One region of the Mesorhizobium sp. M9A.F.Ca.ET.002.03.1.2 genome, then DNA from elsewhere that is predicted to be linked to it. Evidence: predicted binding sites of a transcription regulator. Region 1 holds the regulator's gene; each other region holds the start of a gene.
The links. Region 1 encodes PhoB, which activates phosphate uptake and scavenging genes when phosphate is short. Its sites were predicted from a motif close to TGTCATNNANCTGTCAT; they were not measured.
Positions count from the first base shown of each region.

Region 1 (3,276 bases):
TACGGTGAGAAGCGAGCCCTGTTCGACGTGGATCTCGATGTCCGCGAGAACCAGGTGACGGCGTTGATCGGCCCATCGGGCTGCGGCAAGTCGACCTTCCTGCGTTGCCTGAACAGAATGAACGACACGATCGACATCGCGCGGGTGAGCGGCAAGATTACGCTTGACAGCGAGGATATCTACGACCCGAAAATCGATGTCGTCGAGCTCAGAGCTCGCGTCGGCATGGTGTTCCAGAAGCCGAACCCGTTTCCGAAGTCGATCTACGAAAACGTCGCCTACGGTCCACGCATTCACGGCCTGGCCAGGGGCAAGGCGGAGTTGGACGGCATCGTCGAATCGAGCCTGAAGAAGGCCGGCCTGTTCAACGAGGTCAAGGATCGCCTGCTCGAGTCGGGCACTGGTCTCTCCGGCGGACAGCAGCAGCGCCTGTGCATCGCGCGCGCCATTGCGGTGTCGCCGGAGGTGATCCTGATGGACGAGCCCTGTTCAGCGCTCGACCCGATCGCCACCGCCCGCGTCGAGGAACTGATCGACGAACTGCGCCAGAACTACACGATCGTCATCGTCACCCATTCGATGCAGCAGGCAGCGCGCGTGTCGCAGCGCACGGCTATGTTCCACCTCGGCTATCTGGTCGAGGAGGGCGCGACCGACAAGATGTTCACCAACCCCGACGACAAACGCACCCAGGACTACATCACCGGCCGGTTCGGTTGAGCGGTCCGGCAGCGAATTTCGAACACGAGGACAGTATCATGGGTGAACACACCGTCGCATCTTTCGACGAGGAATTGGAGCACATCGACCGGCTGCTCCGCGACATGGACGAGCTCGCCGCTTCGATGGTCGCGGCGTCGATCCGCGCGTTGCTTGCGTCAGACAATGCGATGGCGCAGCGCGTCGTCTCGGACGACACGATCATGGATGCGCGGCAGCGCGAACTCGACGATAGTGCGATCACGCTGATCGCCAAGCGGCAGCCGATGGCGCAGGATCTGCGCGCCGTGGTCGGTGCAATCCGCATGGCGGGCGATCTCGAGCGCATCGGCGACCTGGCCAAGAACATAGCCAAGCGGGTCAGCGCCGTCGGGCAGAGCGCCACGCCACGCAATCTCTCGCACGGTATCGACGCCATGGCGGATCTCGTTCTCGATCAGCTCCGCGGCGTGGTCGAGCACTATGTGTCGCGCAACGCCGATGCGTTGAAAGAACTGCGCGCCGCCGACGAGAGGATCGACGTGAAATACACAGCGGTTTTTCGCGAACTCCTGACCTACATGATGGAGGATCCGCGCAACATAACCGCCTGCACGCATCTTCTGTTCTGCGCCAAAAATCTCGAGCGTATCGGCGATCATGTCACCAACATTGCCGAAAACGCCTACTATGTCGTGACCGGGAAGCAATTGCCGGCGGACCGCCCGAAGCTCGACGAGACGACAATGTCGGCGCCGGCGACATGACAGGGGTAACCGGCCGATGATCGCGCCGCGCATCATGGTGGTGGAGGATGAAGAGCCTCTGGGCGTCCTCCTCCGCTACAATCTGGAATCCGAAGGCTACCAGGTCGAGGTCGTGACACGCGGCGACGAGGCCGAGATCCGGCTGCAGGAGAACGTGCCGGACCTTCTGGTGCTGGATTGGATGGTGCCGGCGATTTCCGGCATCGAGCTTTGCCGGCGTCTTCGGGTGCGTCCGGAAACCGAGCGGCTGCCGATCATCATGCTGACGGCGCGCGGCGAGGAGAGCGACCGGGTGCGCGGCCTTTCCACCGGAGCGGACGACTATCTGGTCAAGCCGTTCTCGACACCGGAATTCATGGCCAGGGTCAAGGCGCTGCTGCGTCGCGCCAAGCCGGAAGTGCTGTCCAGCGTTCTCAAGGTCGGCGACATCGTGCTCGATCGCGAATCGCACCGGGTCTATCGCAAGAAGAGCGAGATCCGGCTCGGGCCGACCGAGTTCCGGCTGCTCGAATTCATGATGCGGCACCCGGGGCGGGTGTTCTCGCGAAGCCAGTTGCTCGACAATGTCTGGGGCGAGACGATCTACATCGACGAACGCACGGTGGACGTCCATGTCGGCCGGCTGCGCAAGGCGGTCAACAATGGTCGCATGCCCGATGTCATCCGCACCATCCGCGGCGCCGGCTATGCGATCAGGGAAGACTAGAGCAATTCCAGGAAAAGTGCGTAGCGGTTTTCCGTCCGGAATTGCGTAAAAACAAATACTTAGAGCGGACCAGCGATTCTATCAAAAAGTTGAACCGCTCTAGGGATGTGCTGATATTCAGGTGATGCCGGCCTGCGAACGGCGACTTCCCGCGCTTCCGATACTAACGTACCTGAACGGAACGTTCCGTTCTCGGAACCCACCCAGTCTGGTCGCTTCGAGCCCGTCTTCGACTCCGGCGCGGCCTGGCCTGAATCCCAACACATCCCCAAGTCGCAATCCGCCTTTGTTCCTTGCCTTTCGAACTCAGGCCACGTCCTTCCTGATCGTGCCGGACTTCCCGTTCGCGCCCGGCGCGAAAATCTCCTGGTCGACGAAGTTCAGCGCCCGCATGGCGCAGCCTTCGCGGATCAGCGGCAGCTCGTTCGGCTCGGTATCGAAGGAAATCGAACCCGAATGCTGGCCGCCGGCGGTCTGGGCGATGGCTTCGCGCAGGGCCGGCTCGATCAGGTCGAAGGCGGCGGCGCTGGCGCCGACCATGGCGACCGGCGCCGGATCGATCAGCGCGAACAGGCTGCCAAGCCCGAAGCCGAGCGCTTCGCCGGCCTTGCGGTAGGCTTCGCGCTCCGGCCCGTCCGTCTCGCGCGCCCGGGCCGCCAGCGCCCGCATGTCGGCGTCGCTGACATCGGCGACCGGCTCGGCGTTCTCGCTCAACTGCCTTGCGTTGCGCCAGATGGCGTAGTTGCCGGCATAGGCCTCGACGCAGCCGCGCCGCCCGCAGCGGCAGAGCGCACCGCCCGGGCGATGGATCATGTGGCCGAATTCGCCGCCCGAGGAATGGGTGCCGGTGAACAGTTCGCCTTTCAGCACCAGCCCCATACCGATGCCGTGCGAGAGCAGGATGGCGATGAAATCGTCACGGTAACGATCCGGGTCGCGCCAGCGCAGCGCCACGGCCATCATGTTGCAGTCGTTCTCCATGGTGGCCGGGATGCCGAACTCGTCTTCCAGAATGTCGGCGAAGGCGATGTTCGTCTGCGGTGTGATCGGCGACCACAGCATGGCGCGCGCATGGGAATCGGTGATGCCCTGAATCGCCAGCGC
Region 1 is NZ_CP034443.1:875,997-879,272, reverse strand. It holds gene pstB (phosphate ABC transporter ATP-binding protein PstB) at 1-720, shown strand, start outside; gene phoU (phosphate signaling complex protein PhoU) at 759-1,466, shown strand; gene phoB (phosphate regulon transcriptional regulator PhoB) at 1,483-2,172, shown strand; gene EJ066_RS04370 (ROK family protein) at 2,479-3,276, opposite strand, start outside.

Region 2 (3,276 bases), 3.0 Mb from region 1:
GTGGCGGCGCCGCCACGATCCGGCAATATCTCAGGGAAAAGCTCATCGACGACATGCACCTGGCGATATCGCCGATGCTGCTCGGCTCCGGCGAGAGCCTTTTTGCGGGCATCGACATGGTCAAGCTTGGCTATCAGTGCACGGAGCAGGTTGCGACGCCGGATGCAACGCATATCATCATCGAGCGGACGTAGTCACAAGGATTGTTGTCTGCGGCGCTGCGGCGCTCGGAAGTAACGGCATGGATCCTAGGGTCTCCGCGACGTCGCTTCGCTCCTGCTCCGCCCTAGGATGACGAATGCATGGTAGCCCTTGGCCAATCGCCAACGTAGGAAGTTGGCCGAAAGCGACACCCCGTCGTCATCCTAGGGCGTAGCGAACGCGAAGCGGAGCGCAGACCCTAGGATCCATGCCATGACAAAGGCCGAAGAGCGCAGCGATGCAGGGGCGCGCCGTGCTTTCCCGTCTGTCCGCACCCTCCCGCTGGAATGGCCGAGCGAAAGGAAGTCGGGTAATCCGAAGCAGTCTCAATACTTCTCCGGCACGTACAGCTCGCGCGGCAGCACCTGGCGCTCGTATTCGGGATTGAAGACGCGCTCGGGCAGCGTGATCTCCTCGTTCGGGACTTCCTCATAGGGCATTTGCTGCAGGAGATGGTCGATGCAGTTCAGACGCGCCCGTTTCTTGTCGTTGCCCTCGACGATGAACCAGGGCGCCTCGGGAATGTTGGTGCGGGCGAACGTCTCTTCCTTGGCCTTGGTGTACTGCTCCCAGCGCACGCGCGACTGCAGGTCCATCGGCGAAAGCTTCCACTGCTTCATCGGGTCGTGAATGCGCATCAGGAAGCGCATCTGCTGCTCCTCATCGGTGATGGAGAACCAGTATTTGACCAGCGTGACGCCTGAACGGACGATCATGCGCTCGAACTCCGGAACGTCGCGGAAGAACTCCTCGACCTGATCGGGCCCGGCAAAGCCCATCACCCGCTCGACGCCGGAGCGGTTGTACCAGGACCGGTCGAACAGGACGATCTCGCCGCCTGCCGGCAGATGCGGGACATAGCGCTGGAAATACCATTGCGATTTCTCGCGCTCGGTCGGCGCCGGCAGCGCCACCACGCGGCAGATGCGCGGATTGAGCCGCTGGGTGATGCGCTTGATGACGCCGCCCTTGCCGGCCGAGTCGCGGCCCTCGAAGACCACGACAAGCTTCTTCTTGTGGTAAGCCACCCAGGACTGCAGCTTGATCAATTCGGATTGCAGCGCGATCAGGTCGCGAAAATACTGCATGCGGTCGATCGAAGGCGGATGCGCCTTCTTGTAGATCCTGGCGATCTCCAGCGACAGCGCCGGCTCCGACATTTCCAGCTCGTAGTCTTCGTCGAGCGTGTCCGCGAGCTCCGCTTCCAGCCAATCCCTGGCCGGAGAATTCTGTTTCGATTCGGTCATTTGCGCTGCTCCGCGTGCAAGCCCCTGCCGGGCGCCCCGCCACCCGGCCTGCCCGGCCGGGATGGACTCCTGAGCCGACTTGCATACAGGCCGGCAATGACGGTTTTATTGCAGTCGGCCTGCGTGCTGGTGGCCGCTTCCAATCCGCGAGATGTGATCGGTCCCTCCCTGCGGCGCGGGGCGACAAGCCGCGAGAATTGTCCTACAAATGCCAGGCTTATTTCGGGCTGCCCTTGAGGCCCTCTCCCAACACAATCGTGAGGATCTGACATGGAATACCGCACACTCGGCCGTTCGGGGCTGAAGGTTTCGACGCTGACCATGGGCACCATGACCTTCGGCGGCGCCGGCGCATTTTCGGCGGTTGGCAAGACCGATCTCGACGAGGCGCGCCGGATGATCGACCTCTGCATCGACGCCGGCATCAACGTCATCGACACGGCCAATGTCTACTCGAACGGGCTTTCGGAAGAGATCATCGGCGAAGCGCTCGGCGGCAAACGCAAGGGCGACGTGCTGATCGCCTCGAAAGCGCGCATGCGGATCGGCACCGGCCCCAACGACGAAGGCCTGTCGCGCTACCATCTGATCCGCGAGTGCGAGAGAAGCCTGAAGCGCCTCAAGACCGATGTCATCGACATCTATTTCCTGCACGAATGGGACGGCACGACGCCGCTCGAGGAAACCATCGCCGCGCTCGACACGCTCGTCAGCCAGGGCAAGGTCCGTTATGTCGGCTGTTCCAACTATTCCGGCTGGCAAGTGATGAAGGCGCTAGGGATCAGCGACCGTCAGCACCAGCCGCGCTTCGTCACCCAGCAGATCCACTACACGCTGGAGGCGCGCGAAGCCGAATACGAACTGCTGCCGATCTCGGTCGACCAGGGGCTTGGCGTGCTGGTATGGAGCCCGCTTGCCGGCGGATTGCTGTCCGGCAAATACAACCGCGACAGCCCCACCGCCCGCCAGCTCAGCGGCTGGTCGGAACCGCCGATCCGCGACGAGGACCGGTTGTGGCGGATCGTCGATGTCCTTGTCGAGATCGGCACGAGCCATGGCGTGTCGGCGGCGCAAGTGGCGCTTGCCTGGCTGCTCGGCCGGCCTGCCGTCAGTTCGCTGGTGATCGGCGGCCGGACCGAAGCGCAGTTCAAGGACAACATCGCCGCTGCAAGCCTGGTGCTTACCGACGACGACCGCAAACGGCTCGACGCGGTGAGCAGGCCGCCGGTGCTCTACCCCTATTGGCACCAGCAGTTCACGGCAAAAGACAGATTCGGCCCGGCCGATCTGGTTCTTGACCGGGATGGCGCCTAGCAGGGGTCAATCGCCGTAACGCTACCCCGAAATATTGCGCCAGACCTCGGGATTGGGCTCGATCTGGCCGCTGAGCAGGAAATATTGAGATGCTCGGCGATTTGAAGGGGCGTGTTGAGCTTCTCGGCCAGGAAGTCGCGCGCCTCGGCCGAGATCCAGTCATTGGCCTTGGTCCCATCGACCAATCCGCGAGCCCAGCCCAGGAGGTCCTCCCGGTCAGGATGCGTCAGATCCTTGAAGCCGTATGTCTGGCGAAGGACGGCCAATTGTTCACAGCGGGTCGGAGAGCGCCGGGTAAAATTCGTGAGCACATCCGGCTCGAGGCCAAGCTGGTCGAAGGCCAGTGCGACCTCCGGGATCATTTCGCCGCGTTGGATCAAACGCCCCGGATAATGAAGCGCAGAGCTGGGGCGCCAGGCCTTCGCACCCTTCACATGACTTACGCTACAGGACAAGATATGTGACAATTTGGAAGATTCTGGCGCACCGATTTGTGGGCGTCACCCAAAACGGA
Region 2 is NZ_CP034443.1:4,284,669-4,287,944, reverse strand. It holds gene EJ066_RS20585 (dihydrofolate reductase family protein) at 1-194, shown strand, start outside; gene ppk2 (polyphosphate kinase 2) at 528-1,448, opposite strand; gene EJ066_RS20575 (aldo/keto reductase) at 1,719-2,762, shown strand; partial or broken gene EJ066_RS32150 (DUF4158 domain-containing protein) at 2,945-3,182, opposite strand.
Region 2: ppk2 (polyphosphate kinase 2) is a predicted target of PhoB. The motif match lies at 1,545-1,561, and genes of this name have one in related genera.

Region 3 (3,276 bases), 140 kb from region 1:
ACGGTGACCTTGATCGAATTGAGGTAGGCCGGATCGGCCAGCACCTTCCGGAAATTGGCGAACCAGACGAACTTGGTCCTCAGCCCGAACGGGTCCTGCCTGAGCATCGACTGGTAAAGCGCCTGACCGGCCGGCCAATAGAAGAAAACCAGTGTTATGGCGAGTTGTGGCGCCACCAGCAGGTACGGCAGGATCTTGTTGGGAAAGACGACGCGTGGAGACAGGCTGATTTCCCTCGCTATCTCAGGAGTCGCCCACGCGAGCTTGCGTGGGCGATGTTCAAACCGACACTAACCGAGATAATCCCCGTCAGTTCTCCAGCGCTTCCTTGATCGCGGCGTTGCCGCGCGTGACCGCATTGTCAAGCGCCTGCTGAGCGGTTTGCTGGCCGGCCAGCATCTTTTCCAATTCCTCGTTCTGGATATCGCGCACCTGCGGCAGGTTAGGCAGGCGCACGCCCTTCGAGTTGTCGGTCGGCGCCTTGCCCGTCATCTGCAGGATGGGTGTCTCGCGGCCGGGGTTCTTGTCATAGAAGCCTGATTTCTTGGTCGCCTCGTACGCGGCGAGCGTCACTGGCAGGTATCCCGACTTCTGGTGCAGATATTCCTGCACGTCGGTCTTGGACAGATAGGCGAAGAAGGCGGCGACGCCCTTGTATTGCTCGTCCGACTTGCTGCCGAACACCCACAGGCTGGCACCGCCCGGCGTGGTGTTCTGCGGCGCGCCCTTGGCGTCGGTGTCGTAGGGAAGCTGGCCGATGCCGTAGTTCATGCCGGACTTGACGATGTCGCCGAGGCCGCCCGACGATTCGGTGAAGATGCCGCATTCGCCGGCAAGGAAGATCTGCTTGGCTTCGGAGGTGCGCCCGCCATATTTGAAGGTACCGTCCTTGGCGAGGTCTGCGAGCGCCTGGAAGTGGTTGACGAAAATCGGCGCGTTGATCTTGAGTTCGACATCGCCGCCGGCCAGACCGTTCTGCTGGGAAGCCCACGACACATCATTCCATGCCGCGAAATTCTCCAGATGGATCCAGGTCAGCCAGGTAGAGGTATAACCGCAAGAGGCGGCGCCGCTAGCCTTGATCTTCTTGGCGGCGTCCCACACCTCGTTCCAGGTCTTGGGTGGATTGTCTACATCGAGCCCTGCCTTCTGGAAGATGTCCTTGTTGTAGTAGAGGATCGGCGAGGAAGAGTTGTAGGGGAAGGACAGCATGGTGCCGTCCGGCTTCGAATAATAACCGACGATGCCGGGCAGGTATTGGCTCTTGTCGAAGGTCATGCCAGCACCGGTCATCACATCGGCCACCGGCTTGATCGCACCCTCGGCCGCCATCATCACGCCGGTACCGACGTCGAACACCTGCAGGATGTCGGGCGCCTGTCCGGCACGGAAGGCAGCGATGCCGGCATTCAGCGTCTCGGGATAGGTGCCCTTGAACACCGGAACGAGCTCATAATCGCTCTGGCTGGCATTGAAATCCTTGGAGATCTTGTCGACAACCTCAGCGTTGGCGCCGGTCATGGCGTGCCACCAGCTGATCTGCGTGACTGCAAAGGCGGAGGTTGTGGAAAGCAGGGTCAAGGTGGCGGCAACACCGGCCGCGAAGCCGAACAACTTCATGTTTCATCTCCCGTTTGTCATTGGCGAAAGGGCACTCTCGCAAAGGCAATATGTTCCGCTCGTGACAATTGGACAACGGTTTTGTTGCGGATCGAAGAACTTCATCTCCACTTAAAGTGGTGCACGAGGCCGGTGGAAAAGAATTGCCAAGCCGGCTTACCATTCGAACAGCGGCGACGAACACCGGCACAATCGCACGCGCTCAGTCGGCCCCGCCGAGCGCCGTCTCGACCAGCCGCTTGGCGTCCGGTCCCGACCATTCGGCCGGGCCGTTCATATGGGCGATCAGGCAGCCTTCACCGTCGATCAGCATAGTAACCGGCAGGCCGAGCGCCAGGCCGCGCGTCTTGAGATCGTTGAACAGCGCCATCGTCGAATCGCGGTAGTAGCCGAGCGCCTCGACGCCGGTTTCCTCGAGGAACTTCTTCGGCTTGGTATCGTCGCCGGCATCGACATTGACCGCAACGACCTCGAAGGCGTCGCTGCCCATTTCTTTTTGCAGCGCGTCCAGCGCCGGCATTTCGGCGCGGCAGGGCGCGCACCATGTCGCCCACAGATTGAGCAGCACCGTCTTGCCGGCATGGTCGGCGAGCGTCATCGGCTTGCCGTCAGGGTCGTTGAAGGCAAGGCCCTTCAGCGATTGCGGCGGGTCAGCCGGCAAAAGTGCGGCAACCTGCCCGGTGGCAGCCGCCGCGACCGTCTTGGCGCGATCGGCCTTGGCGGCGCAGGCGGCATCGTCCTTGCTGTCGCCAACCGCGACTGGCTTGGTCAAGTTGTTGCCAGAACCGCTCTCGCTGACATATACCGCGACCGCGCCGGCCAGCACGCCCGCCACCAAGGCGGCGAGGATGAGGCGCGGGGCCGGGAAAAATCGATTGCCGTCTGCCATTTTTTAAAACTGCTCCGGAGCACGGGTTATAGCGATGAGCGACAAGAAGGCCAGCAACCAGATGTGGGGCGGACGTTTTGCCTCGGGTCCGGCCGCGATCATGGAAGCGATCAACGCGTCGATCTCGTTCGACCGCAAACTCTACGCGCAGGACATCAGAGGCTCGATCGCCCACAGCGAGATGCTGGCGCAAACGGGCATTATTTCGGCGGCCGATCAAGAAAAAATCGCTCACGGGCTGAACACGATCCTGGCAGAGATCGAAGCCGGCGGTTTCGAGTTCTCGACCAGGCTGGAAGACATCCACATGAATGTCGAGGCCCGCCTTGCCGAGCTGATCGGCCCGGCCGCCGGCCGCCTGCACACCGCCCGCTCGCGCAACGATCAGGTGGCGGTCGACCTCAGGCTCTGGGTCAAGGACGAGTGCTTTCGCGTCGCCGAAGCGCTGAAAGGCCTGATCACGGCGCTCCTGGAACGCGCCGAAGAGCATGCGGCAACGGTGATGCCGGGTTTCACCCACATGCAGGCGGCGCAGCCGGTGACCTTCGGCCACCACTGCATGGCCTATGTCGAGATGTTTTCGCGCGACCTGTCGCGTGTTCGCGACGCCATCGAGCGGATGGACGAAAGCCCGCTCGGTGCTGCCGCCCTTGCCGGCACCAGCTTCCCGATCGACCGGCACCAGACGGCCAAGGCGCTCGGCTTCCGCGCGCCGATGCGCAACTCCCTGGACAGCGTTTCGGACCGCGATTTCGCGATGGAGTTTT
Region 3 is NZ_CP034443.1:734,546-737,821, forward strand. It holds gene ugpA (sn-glycerol-3-phosphate ABC transporter permease UgpA) at 1-224, opposite strand, end outside; gene ugpB (sn-glycerol-3-phosphate ABC transporter substrate-binding protein UgpB) at 310-1,620, opposite strand; gene EJ066_RS03630 (TlpA disulfide reductase family protein) at 1,823-2,509, opposite strand; gene argH (argininosuccinate lyase) at 2,544-3,276, shown strand, end outside.
Region 3: ugpB (sn-glycerol-3-phosphate ABC transporter substrate-binding protein UgpB) is a predicted target of PhoB. The motif match lies at 1,682-1,698, and genes of this name have one in related genera.